Regions from separate parts of the Pseudomonas sp. PP3 genome, predicted to be linked through region 3. Evidence: predicted binding sites of a transcription regulator. Region 3 holds the regulator's gene; each other region holds the start of a gene.
What was found. The regulator sigma-54, encoded in region 3, starts transcription at its own class of promoters, with help from an activator protein. The targets are predictions, from matches to a motif close to ANTGGCATNNANNTTGCTNT.
Positions count from the first base shown of each region.

Region 1: the regulator sigma-54 is predicted to act here: its motif matches at 1,579-1,598, upstream of glnA (type I glutamate--ammonia ligase).
Region 2: the regulator sigma-54 is predicted to act here: its motif matches at 1,473-1,492, upstream of KHO07_RS08585 (circularly permuted type 2 ATP-grasp protein).

Region 1 covers NZ_HG995459.1:6,016,372-6,020,581, reverse strand. Annotated here, with positions in the region: gene glnA (type I glutamate--ammonia ligase) at 78-1,484, opposite strand; gene thiI (tRNA uracil 4-sulfurtransferase ThiI) at 1,813-3,267, shown strand; gene typA (translational GTPase TypA) at 3,407-4,210, shown strand, end outside.
Region 2 covers NZ_HG995459.1:1,834,347-1,838,556, reverse strand. Annotated here, with positions in the region: gene KHO07_RS08590 (alpha-E domain-containing protein) at 1-18, opposite strand, end outside; gene KHO07_RS08585 (circularly permuted type 2 ATP-grasp protein) at 31-1,440, opposite strand; gene KHO07_RS08580 (ribonuclease E inhibitor RraB) at 1,815-2,159, opposite strand; gene KHO07_RS08575 (hypothetical protein) at 2,374-2,607, opposite strand; gene KHO07_RS08570 (PLDc N-terminal domain-containing protein) at 2,759-2,950, opposite strand; gene KHO07_RS08565 (hypothetical protein) at 3,033-3,563, opposite strand; gene KHO07_RS08560 (ankyrin repeat domain-containing protein) at 3,690-4,208, opposite strand.
Region 3 covers NZ_HG995459.1:5,415,723-5,419,932, forward strand. Annotated here, with positions in the region: gene lptB (LPS export ABC transporter ATP-binding protein) at 1-645, shown strand, start outside; gene KHO07_RS24680 (RNA polymerase factor sigma-54) at 828-2,321, shown strand; gene raiA (ribosome-associated translation inhibitor RaiA) at 2,396-2,704, shown strand; gene ptsN (PTS IIA-like nitrogen regulatory protein PtsN) at 2,717-3,181, shown strand; gene rapZ (RNase adapter RapZ) at 3,184-4,041, shown strand; gene KHO07_RS24700 (HPr family phosphocarrier protein) at 4,057-4,210, shown strand, end outside.

The sequences.
Region 1 (4,210 bases), 600 kb from region 3:
GGGTTATCAAAAGACCATAAAAAAGGCCTCCCGAAGGAGGCCTTTCTTGTCACGCCGCTTGCGCAGGCGCTACCGGATTAGCAGCTGTAGTACAGCTCGTATTCCAGTGGGTGTACGAAGGTGCGTACTTTGATTTCTTCTTCGCTTTTCAGGGCGATGTAGGCGTCGATGAAGTCGTCGGAGAACACGCCGCCTTTGGTCAGGAACGCACGACCTTTGTCCAGCTCTTCCAGGGCTTCTTTCAGGCTGCCGCAAACTTGTGGGATTTCTTTCGCCTCTTCAGGCGGCAGGTCGTACAGGTTTTTGTCAGCTGCGTCGCCAGGGTGGATCTTGTTCTGGATGCCGTCCAGGCCAGCCATCAGCAGTGCTGCGAAAGCCAGGTATGGGTTGGCAGCCGGATCCGGGAAGCGTGCTTCGATACGGCGGGCTTTCGGGCTCGACACGTAAGGAATACGGATCGAAGCCGAGCGGTTACGGGCCGAGTAGGCCAGCATTACTGGGGCTTCGAAGCCTGGAACCAGACGCTTGTAGGAGTTGGTCGCCGGGTTGGTGAAGCCGTTCAGGGCCTTACCGTGCTTGATGATGCCGCCGATGAAGTACAGAGCGGTATCGGACAGGCCAGCATAGCCTTCGCCTGCGAAGGTGTTCTTGCCATCTTTCCAGATGGACATGTGAACGTGCATACCCGAGCCGTTGTCGCCGTACAGCGGCTTAGGCATGAAGGTAGCGGTGCGACCGTAGGCGTCAGCAACGTTGTGCACAACGTACTTCAGGGTCTGGGTTTCGTCGGCTTTCTTCACCAGGGTGTTGAACTTGACGCCGATTTCGTTCTGGCCGGCAGTTGCCACTTCGTGGTGGTGAACTTCGACGGTCAGGCCCATTTCTTCCAGTGCGTTGCACATGGAGGTACGGATTTCGTGGTCGTGGTCGAACGGTGGAACCGGGAAGTAGCCGCCTTTGACGCCTGGACGGTGGCCCTTGTTGCCGCCTTCGATGTCCTGGTCGGACATCCAGGAACCCTGTTCGGAGTAGATCTTGAACATGGAGCCGGAGATGTCGGACTTGAATTTCACCTGGTCGAAGATGAAGAACTCAGGCTCTGGACCGGCGAATACAGTGTCACCGATACCGGTGGCTTTCAGGTGCTCTTCAGCACGCTTGGCGATCGCACGTGGGTCGCGGTCGTAGCCTTGCATGCTCGAAGGTTCGATGATGTCGCAGACCAGGATCAGGGTCGGCTCTTCGGTGAACGGGTCCAGAACAGCGGTGGAGTCGTCCGGCAGCAGGATCATGTCGGAGGCTTCGATGCCTTTCCAGCCAGCGATGGAGGAACCGTCGAACATCTTGCCGACTTCGAAGAAGTCTTCATCCAGCGCGTCGCGAGCCGGCATGGTCACGTGGTGCTGAGTGCCTTTGGTGTCCGTGAACCGCAGATCAATCCACTTGACGTCATGATCTTTGATGAGTTGAACCGACTTCGACATAGTGTCCTCCGGGTGGCTTAGGGCTGGTAGTGGATGCCCTTAAATGTTTGTGATGCCGGCGCGAATACTCTGCCAAGGCAACCTGCCTCACAAGGGAGCAAATTGCATGCCAGTGCCCCAGCATGGGTTTTTTGCCCCAATTTCACGCTTATAGAGGCCCGAGACGCATAAAAGCCGGAATTAGCGCCCCTTAATGTAGCGCTAAAGTCGCGCAGTGACCTGTTTTGGTGCGTGCAAAACCTTCTGCACATTAACTGGTTAAACCTTGAGCAATTTCCGCTATAATCCGCGCCCCCCTTTTTCGGCAGGCCCTGCGCGCGCTGTTTCCATGAAATTAATCGTAAAAGTCTTCCCCGAGATCACCATCAAGAGCCGCCCGGTACGGATGCGTTTCATCCGCCAATTGGCCAAGAACATCCGTGCCGTGCTCCGCGATCTGGACCCGGCTGTGGTGGTGAACGGCGTGTGGGACAACCTCGAGCTGGAAACCCGCGTCAGCGACCCCAAGGCCCTGAAAGAGATGGGCGAGCGCCTGAGCTGCATGCCGGGCATCGCACACTTCCTGCAAATCGACGAGTACCCGCTGGGGGATTTCGACGACATCGTTGAGAAGTGCAAACAGCATTACGGCGATGCGCTGGCCGGGAAGATTTTTTCGGTGCGTTGCAAACGCGCCGGCAAGCACCCATTCAGCTCCATAGACATCGAGAAATATGTCGGCAGCCAGTTGCGCCGTCAGTGCGGTGCCGCCGGGATCGACCTGAAAAAGCCTGAAATCGAAGTCCGCATCGAAGTTCGCGACCAACGGTTGTTTGTCATCCACAGTCAGCACAATGGCATCGGCGGTTATCCGCTGGGCGCGCTGGAACAGACGCTGGTGTTGATGTCCGGTGGTTTCGATTCCACCGTCGCGGCTTACCAGATCATGCGACGCGGCCTGATGGCGCATTTCTGCTTCTTTAATCTGGGCGGACGAGCCCATGAACTGGGCGTTATGGAAGTCGCGCATTTCATCTGGAAGAAGTACGGCAGCTCCCAACGCGTGTTATTTGTCAGTGTGCCGTTCGAGGAAGTGCTGGGAGAAATTCTCGGCAAAGTCGATAACAGTCATATGGGCGTAGTATTGAAGCGTATGATGTTGCGCGCTTCTTCCCAAATTGCCGATCGACTGCACATTGAGGCATTGGTGACCGGTGAGGCGATCTCCCAGGTGTCGAGCCAGACATTGCCGAACCTGAACGTGATCGACTGCGTGACCGACAAACTGGTCTTGCGTCCGCTCATCGCCAGCCACAAGCAGGACATCATCGACCTGGCCAACGAGATCGGCACCGCCGATTTCGCCCGGCACATGCCGGAATACTGCGGCGTCATCTCGGTCAATCCGAAGACCGCAGCCAAGCGCCATCGCGTCGAGCATGAAGAGAAAGAATTCGATATGGCGGTACTCGAGCGCGCGCTCGAAAACGCCAAACTGGTGCCGATCGATCGCGTGATCGATGAATTGGGCCAGGATGTTCAAATTGAAGAAGTCAGCGAAGCGCTGGCCGGTCAGATCGTCATCGATATCCGTCATCCGGATGCCGCTGAAGACGACCCGCTGGACCTCGCTGGCATCGAGGTACAAACGATGCCGTTTTATGCACTGAACGCTCGTTTCAAGGAACTGGACCCTACTCGCCAGTACCTGCTTTATTGCGACAAAGGCGTTATGAGTCGCCTGCATGCCCACCATTTGCTCAGTGAGGGGCATGCCAATGTGCGCGTTTATCGACCGAGCTAAGTGCCCGGGGCTGTTTGCCTGTGGCTTGCGTCACCGGCCCCCCGACGCCGCCGTCAAGCTGTAACGGCAAGGCCTGACTCTACTGTAAATCGCTGCCAAGACTTGTCAGCGCACCGAATCCTCTGATCGAGATACACAAGTGATCGAAAATCTACGCAACATCGCCATCATTGCTCACGTTGACCATGGTAAAACCACCCTGGTAGACAAACTCCTGCGTCAATCCGGCACTCTGGAGCGCAACGAGCTCAACGACGAGCGCGTGATGGACTCCAACGACCAGGAAAAAGAGCGCGGTATTACCATTCTGGCGAAAAACACCGCCATCAACTGGAACGGCTACCACATCAACATCGTGGACACCCCGGGCCACGCCGACTTCGGCGGCGAAGTTGAACGCGTAATGTCGATGGTTGACTCCGTTCTGCTGCTGGTTGACGCTCAAGACGGCCCTATGCCGCAAACCCGCTTCGTGACCAAGAAGGCTTTCGAAGCCGGCCTGCGTCCGATCGTGTGCATCAACAAGGTTGACCGTCCAGGCGCGCGTCCGGACTGGGTTCTGGACCAGATCTTCGACCTGTTCGACAACCTGGGTGCCACCGAAGAACAGCTGGACTTCAAAGTCGTCTACGCCTCGGCCCTGAACGGTATTGCCGGTCTGGACCACAACGAAATGGCTGAAGACATGACCCCGCTGTACCAGTCGATCGTCGACAACGTACCAGCGCCGGCTGTTGACCGTGACGGTCCGTTCCAGATGCAGATCTCCGCACTGGACTACAACAGCTTCCTGGGTGTGATCGGTGTTGGCCGTATCGCCCGTGGTCGCATCAAGCCAAACTCCCCGGTTGTCGCTATCGGCGCCGACGGCAAGAAGCGTAACGGTCGTATCCTGAAGCTGATGGGTCACCACGGTCTGCACCGTGTAGACGTTGATGAAGCG
Region 2 (4,210 bases), 2.8 Mb from region 3:
GGCAGTTCTACTTAGCATGACAGGCTTCCTTCAATCCTCGACCACCCAGGTGTCCTTGGTTCCGCCACCCTGGGAGGAATTCACCACCAGGGAGCCTTCGCGCAGGGCGACACGGGTCAAACCGCCGGGCACGACCCGGGTTTCACGGCCTGACAATACAAACGGACGCAGATCGATATGCCGCGGTGCGATACCGTTTTCGACAAACGTCGGACAGGTCGACAGCGACAGGGTCGGTTGTGCGATATAGGCGTGGGGCTTGGCAATGATGCGTGCGCGAAAGGACTCGATTTCCGCCGCCGTCGCCGCCGGCCCCACCAGCATTCCGTAACCGCCGGAGCCTTGGGTTTCCTTGACTACCAGTTCTGGAAGATTGGCCAGCACGTGGGAAAGTTCAGAAGGATTACGGCACTGCCACGTAGGAACGTTCTTGAGAATCGGCTCTTCATCCAGGTAGAAGCGAATCATGTCAGTCACGAACGGATACACCGATTTGTCGTCCGCCACCCCCGTGCCGATGGCATTGGCCAGCACCACGTTGCCGGAACGGTAGGACGACAGCAGCCCAGGTACGCCGAGCATCGAATCCGGATTGAACGCCAGCGGATCGAGGAAGGCATCGTCGAGGCGACGGTAGATCACGTCGACGGCTTTGGGGCCGTCGGTGGTGCGCATGTAGACCTTGTCGTCGCGCACGAACAAATCCGCGCCTTCGACCAGTTCCACGCCCATTTCCCGTGCCAGGAACGCATGTTCGAAGAACGCGCTGTTGAATCGTCCCGGGGTCAGTACCACAACGCTCGGGTTGTCGATCGGGCTTGAGCTTTTCAGGGTGTCGAGCAACAGGTTCGGGTAGTGGTCGATGGGGGCAATCCGTTGTGCCGCGAACAGCTCGGGGAACAGGCGCATCATCATCTTGCGGTCTTCGAGCATGTAGCTGACGCCGCTCGGGGTCCGCAGGTTGTCTTCGAGCACGTAGTACGTGCCGTCGCCGTCGCGCACCAGATCGACGCCGGAGATGTGCGAATAGATATCGCGGTGCAGATCCAGGCCCTGCATCGCCAACTGGTATTGCTCGTTGGCCAGCACCTGTTCGGCTGGAATGATCCCGGCCTTGATGATGCGTTGCTCGTGGTAAAGGTCGGCGAGGAACATGTTCAACGCCTTGACCCGCTGGATGCAACCGCGCTCGACCACTCGCCATTCGCTGGCGGGGATGCTTCGGGGAATGGTGTCGAAGGGAATCAGGCGCTCTGTCCCCTGCTCATCACCGTAGAGCGTGAAAGTAATCCCGGCGCGATGAAATAACAGATCGGCCTCGCGTCGCCGTTGTGCCAAAAGCTCGTCAGGCGTTTCGGCCAGCCAACGGGCAAACTCCCGATAATGCGGGCGGACCTGGCCGCCGGCATCGTACATCTCATCAAAATAGGTGCGGATCATGCCGTACTCCTTGTCACCCGGACATGCAGGCCTTCGCAAGGCCCGTGCCATCGGCATAAACGCTTTGATATCAATCGGTTGGATATTCAACGCGGACACACCGCACCAATCCTGTGCGGCAAACGCCCCAACCTGATCGCCCCCGCTTCATTGCAAGGCGTTGTTGTCGCCTATCACCAGCATAGTCAGAGTTGATTTCACTGCCCGGTCAGCACTGGGGATAATCCGTGCATTCGCTGAAAAGCTCACCGAACTTCCCTTTAGCCGCCCGTTTTGGGCGGCTTTTTTTTGCCTTTCTGAAATGTTGTGAATCAAAAACAAAAACGGCCAACCCAAAGGTCAGCCGTTGCTGATGCTTGTTACTGTTCATAGCGTTATGCGAGTCGCCCTCGTACCTCCTGCTTGACACCCCAGCCTTCAATGATGCCGCCCAATGGCTCGACCACCGCTTCGAAACCCTGTTCGAAATCGCCGATGTCATCGTAAGTGGCGTACATCACTTTGCTCAGTTCGAGCGCCCATGCGCCGTCGTCGCGCACACTGATTTGCGCATTCAGCGATTCACCATGATGAAATTGACGTGCCGCCCTGCGTGCCCGCTCCTCGTCCGGGAAAATGGCGTAGAACTCGATGGGATGGAACCGTGAAAAATCAAAACCGCCTTCTTTCATGCGGCGCAGCACACTGCTGCTGATGTCTTCTTGATGGGCTGTGCTCATGAAACGTCCTCCTCAAACTGATGGATAGACTTTCCGTACTCCCTGACGCACGCGACCCGAGGGTGCGAGCGATTCGGCAACCGATGTGCCGACGGGAAACAAGCATGGAGCTGACAAGACCAGACCTTAGCGATCCATTCGCTGATCTCGATTGCAGATTAGCCCCAAGATAGAGCTGCTGCCAAGGCCTGGTTGTGAATGAGACAGGAGGTGTTCAGATTGGCGTGATGCCGAGGATTTGAATGCTGTTCTGGGCTTTCAGGTTTTTCACGCTGGCGTCAGTGGTTCGCCCTTCGAAATCGTTCAGATCCAGCTTCGCGGCGACAGGAAGGAAACGTTCCTTGATGAGTTTGGCGGCCTGCTCATGGCTCGGGCATTCCTCGCACTCGAAGATTTCGTCGACGGTTTCACCGTGATCATCCACGAAAGTGACTTTCCAGTTGGACATCGGAGTCTCCTCGATCAAACCCGCAAATGGGCTTACAACTATCTCGACCTGGGTAGCTGGCTAATCGTTCCCCTGGATCAACTGCCGTCCAGACGGCAGGAGCGAGCAGGCTCGCTCCTGCCGGGGAAATGCGTCGGGCTTGAGAACCCGGTCAGATTCTGACATTCCCCCGCGGTCCCGCAATCGCCCAAATGATCAGGCCCAAAACCGGCAGCAACAGGATCAATAGCACCCAGAGGACTTTCATCCCGGTCTCGGAGCCACTTTTCAGTACATTGATGATGGCCCAGATATCCAGGGCAAGAATGATCAGGCCTACCAGGCTGTTAAAGGTGGAACCCATGGTGACGCTCCTGAAGAGTGGTATGCCCCCTTAGGATAGCCGGCCATGGCCAGGGTTCCCTTTTATTGACAGCTTTGTGGCCTCAGACGTGAATGGCCACTTTCAACGCTTCGAGGGATGGCGCCGCTGCGATGCCGACTTCGGCGCACAGCTCCAGCACCCGTGGCAGGTCATTGCCGTAAACCAGCACCACTTGCAACTCGTCGTCCAGCAATTGGCTGAAGTTCATCAGCGTATAACCGCCGTTTTCCTTGTTCAGGCTGCTCATCTGCACCTGGATGCGATTGAGCGCGGTCAGCGCTTCGGTCTTGGCCAGTTGTTTGGGCTTGAGGTTGAAATCGACCCCAGGGCCAAACGAGGCGACGATCTGTGCGAACAGGTCCACGTAGGTGTCGGCCTGGAACAGCACGGTTTCCGGCAGGCTGCCGACGACGACCCACTCGCCCAACGGGATCGGGAAGGTTTCGTCGTAGTTGATGTCCGGGTTGGCTGTCAGAAAACCCTCTGGATCCGCGTAGGCCTGGGCCGCTTCGTCAGCGACTTTCTGGATTTCGTCATCGCCCATGCACCCGGAGCTGATTTTGCTGATGAGTTCGACGAGTGCGGCTTTCATGGGGTAGATCCTGTAGCGAGGGAATTTTGAGGTGCGAAGGATAACCGCAAAAACCAAAAAGATCGCAGCCTTCGACAGCGCCTACCTAAAGGGTGCTGTCGAAGCTTGCGATCTTTCGCAGGCCTATCAGCCCAGCAGTTTTTCCAGCTGCGCGATGGTGTCGGTAGCGCCCAATGTCTTGGCGGCATCGAGCGCGGTAATGCCATTGGCGTCCTTGGCTTTCGGGTCGGCACCTTTGCTGATCAGGTAATCGACGACTTCAACGCGGTTGAACATCGCGGCCATCATCAGCGCCGTGCGGCCGTCGAATGACGAGCCTTCCACCTGCGCGCCGCCTTCAACCAACGCCTTGATCACCGCCAGGTCACCCTTGAACGCGGCGCCGGCAATCGGGCTTTGCCCGTTGTCATTGCGGACTTCCGGATCGGCCTTGTGTTCGAGCAAGACTTTCACGGTATCGACATGGCCGTGATACGCGGCCAGCATCAGCAAGGTGTCGCCCTTGTGGTTGCGCAGGTTCGGCGGCAGGCCTTTGCTCAGCAGCGCAGCCATCATGGCCGCATCGCCCTCGCGCGCCTTGTTGAATACCTGTTCGGCAAACTCGGCAGCTTCTTCGGGGGTCATCTGGCGGCTTTTGTCGGACATTG
Region 3 (4,210 bases):
AGCGGTCAGATCGTCGGCCTGCTCGGCCCCAACGGCGCCGGCAAGACCACCTGCTTCTACATGATCGTCGGCCTGGTGCAGGCCGATCAGGGCCGCGTACTGATCGACGACCTGGACGTCAGCCACCAGCCAATGCACGGTCGTGCGAAGGCTGGCATCGGCTATCTTCCGCAAGAAGCATCGATCTTCCGCAAACTCTCGGTAGCCGACAACATCATGGCGATCCTCGAGACCCGCAAGGAACTCGACAAGGCCGGCCGTCGCAAGGAACTGGAAAGCCTGCTGCAGGAATTCCACATCAGCCACATCCGCGACAACCTCGGCATGAGCCTGTCTGGTGGTGAGCGCCGCCGCGTGGAAATCGCCCGGGCACTGGCCACCAACCCGAAATTCATCCTCCTCGACGAACCTTTCGCCGGTGTGGACCCGATTTCGGTGGGCGACATCAAACAGATCATCCATCACCTCAAGGCCAAAGGCATTGGCGTACTGATCACTGACCACAACGTCCGTGAAACCCTGGATATCTGTGAGACCGCCTACATCGTCAACGATGGCCAGCTGATCGCTGAAGGCGACGCCGAGACCATCCTGGCTAACGATCTGGTCAAGGAAGTGTATCTGGGCCACGAGTTCCGCCTGTAAGCGCTGAAGTCGTGATGGCGGCACAGTTCGCGACAAACAGTAAAAATCAACAGGTTTTTATTGTTACAGCGCTCTAGGCAAACACTTCAGTTTCAGGCATATAATTTGCTTATGTTTGGCGCTTCGGCGCCCTGTAGTGGATGGCGCATGTGCGCCGGCGAATAAGGTGTTAAGCCCCTGCCATGAAACCATCGCTAGTCTTGAGAATGGGCCAGCAGCTGACGATGACACCGCAGCTGCAACAGGCCATCCGCCTGCTCCAATTGTCGACCCTGGACCTGCAACAGGAAATCCAGGAGGCCCTGGAGTCCAATCCGATGCTCGAACGCCAGGAAGAAGGCGAGGATTTCGACAATTCCGACCCCCTGGCCGACAACGCCGAACAAAAACCCAACGTAGAGATCCAGGAACCCTCTTACCAGGAAAGCGCCCCGACGGTAGATAACCTCGAGGAAGGCGACTGGAACGAGCGTATCCCCAATGAGCTGCCGGTCGATACCGCGTGGGAAGACGTCTACCAGACCAGCGCCAGCAGCCTGCCGAGCAACGATGACGACGAGTGGGATTTCACCACCCGCACCTCGGCCGGCGAGAGCCTGCAGAGCCATCTGCTGTGGCAACTGAACCTGGCACCGATGTCCGACACCGATCGCCTGATTGCCGTGACCCTGATCGATTGCATTAACAATCAGGGCTATCTGGACGAGACACTCGAGGAAATCCTTGAAGCGTTCGATCCGGAACTGGACATCGAACTGGACGAAATCGAAGCCGTCCTGCACCGCATCCAGCAATTCGAACCGGCCGGCATCGGCGCCCGCAACCTCGGCGAATGCCTGTTGCTGCAACTGCGCCAGCTGCCTGCCAAGACACCGTGGCTGGCTGAAGCCAAGCGTCTGGTCACTGACTACATCGACCTGCTCGGCAGCCGTGATTACAGCCAGCTGATGCGTCGCATGAAGCTCAAGGAAGACGAACTGCGCCAGGTCATCGAACTGGTTCAGAGCCTCAACCCGCGCCCGGGCTCGCAAATCGAGTCCTCCGAAGCCGAGTACGTCGTTCCCGACGTCATCGTGCGCAAGGACAACGAACGCTGGCTGGTGGAGCTCAATCAGGAATCGGTGCCACGGCTGCGGGTCAACGCCCAGTACGCCGGCTTTGTACGCCGGGCCGACACCAGCGCCGACAACACCTTCATGCGCAATCAGTTGCAGGAAGCCCGCTGGTTCATCAAGAGCCTGCAGAGCCGCAACGAAACCCTGATGAAAGTAGCCACCCAGATCGTCGAGCATCAGCGCGGCTTCCTGGAATACGGCGACGAAGCCATGAAACCCCTGGTCCTGCATGACATTGCTGAAGCAGTCGGCATGCACGAGTCGACCATCTCCCGGGTGACCACACAAAAGTTCATGCATACCCCTCGGGGAATTTATGAGCTGAAATACTTTTTCTCCAGCCACGTCAGCACCTCCGAAGGCGGCGAATGCTCGTCTACGGCGATCCGCGCGATCATCAAAAAACTGGTTGCCGCTGAAAATCAGAAAAAGCCGTTGAGTGACAGCAAGATCGCTGGTTTACTGGAGGCACAAGGCATTCAGGTGGCTCGCCGCACCGTCGCCAAGTACCGCGAATCCCTCGGGATCGCGCCTTCGAGCGAACGCAAGCGGTTGATGTAGAGCCACGCCACAGCGTTCCAGTGGCAGATCATCTGATCTGCCGCTTTATGCACTGGCAACGAAGGAGAAGCTGTATGCAAGTCAACATCAGTGGACACCAACTGGAAGTGACCGAACCTCTTCGCACCTACATCGGCGAAAAACTCGAACGATTAGAGAGGCATTTCGACAAGATCACCAACGTGCAGGTCACGATGACGGTCGAAAAGCTCAAACAGAAAATCGAAGCCACGCTGCATATTCCCGGCAATGAAGTGGTCGCCAACGCGGAACATACCGACATGTACGCAGCGATCGACGCCTTGACCGACAAGCTGGATAAACAACTCAAAAAGCATAAGGAAAAGACCCAGAGCCTCCTCCAGGGCGCGACCGGTCGTTAACACTCCCTACCCATGATCCGACTTGAAAGCATCCTGACCCCCGGCCGTTCCCTGGTGAACGTGCCGGGCGGCAGTAAAAAGAAAGCCCTCGAGCAAATTGCCAACCTCATCCATCGCGAAGTGCCGGATCTGGCCATGCAGGATGTCTTCGAGAGCCTGGTCGCCCGTGAAAAACTCGGTTCAACCGGTTTTGGCAACGGTATCGCCATCCCCCACTGCCGCCTCAAGGGCTGTACTTCACCCATCAGTGCCTTGATGCACCTTGACGCCCCTATCGATTTCGATGCCATCGACGGCGCACCGGTTGACCTGCTGTTCGTTCTGCTGGTCCCGGAAGCCGCTACCGATGCGCACCTGGAACTGCTTCGTCAGATCGCCAGCATGCTCGACCGCAAGGAAGTGCGTGAAAAACTGCGCAGCGCGCCGAGCAATGAAGCCTTGTATCAGGTTGTCCTGGACGAGCAAAACGGGCATTAATCATGCGCTTGATCATCGTCAGCGGTCGCTCCGGCTCAGGTAAAAGTACCGCCCTCGATGTACTCGAGGACAACGGCTATTACTGCATCGACAACCTGCCTGCCGGGTTGCTGCCAGAGCTGGCCGAGCGCGCACTGATCCACACCGAACTGGCACAACCGCTGGTTGCCGTGTCCATCGATGCGCGCAACTTGCCGAGTCACCTGTCGCGGTTTCCGGAGCTGCTCGAAGAAGTCCGCAGCCGGCACATCCAGTGTGATGTCCTGTACCTGGATGCCGATGAAGAAACCCTGCTCAAACGCTTTTCGGAAACCCGCCGTCGTCACCCATTGAGCAGCGCCAATCGCTCGCTGGCCGAAGCCATCCATGACGAGACGAGCCTGCTCGGCCCCATTGCCGATCTTGCCGACCTCAAAGTCAACACCACCAACCTGAACCTGTATCAGCTGCGCGATACGATCAAGCTGCGCTTGCTGAACCAGCCGGAACCCGGCACAGCGTTTCTGGTGGAGTCTTTCGGATTCAAGCGTGGCATGCCGGTGGACGCCGATCTGGTGTTCGACGTGCGCTGCCTGCCCAACCCCTACTGGAAGCCCGAACTGCGCGCGCAGTCCGGTCTTGATCAACCGGTGGCCGAGTACCTGGCGGCACAGCCGGATGTCGAGGAGATGTTCCAGGACATTTCCGCGTACCTGCTCAAATGGTTACCGCGCTTTGCGGCCAGTAACCGCGCTTATGTCACTATTGCCATCGGTTGCACCGGCGGGCATCACCGCTCCGTCTACCTGACCGAACGCCTGGGCAAGACCCTGCAACAATCCCTGAAGAACGTCCAGGTTCGCCACCGCGACCTCAGCTAAAGGATTCACATCGCGATGCCTGCTCTGGAAATCGAAATCATCAACAAGCTGGGCCTGCACGCCCGGGCATCTGCAAAATTCGTTGGGGTCGCCGGTCAGTTCAAGGACTGCACGATCAGGGTCGGCCGCACGCCGGAAACCACCGTCGACGGCAAAAGCATCATGGCCA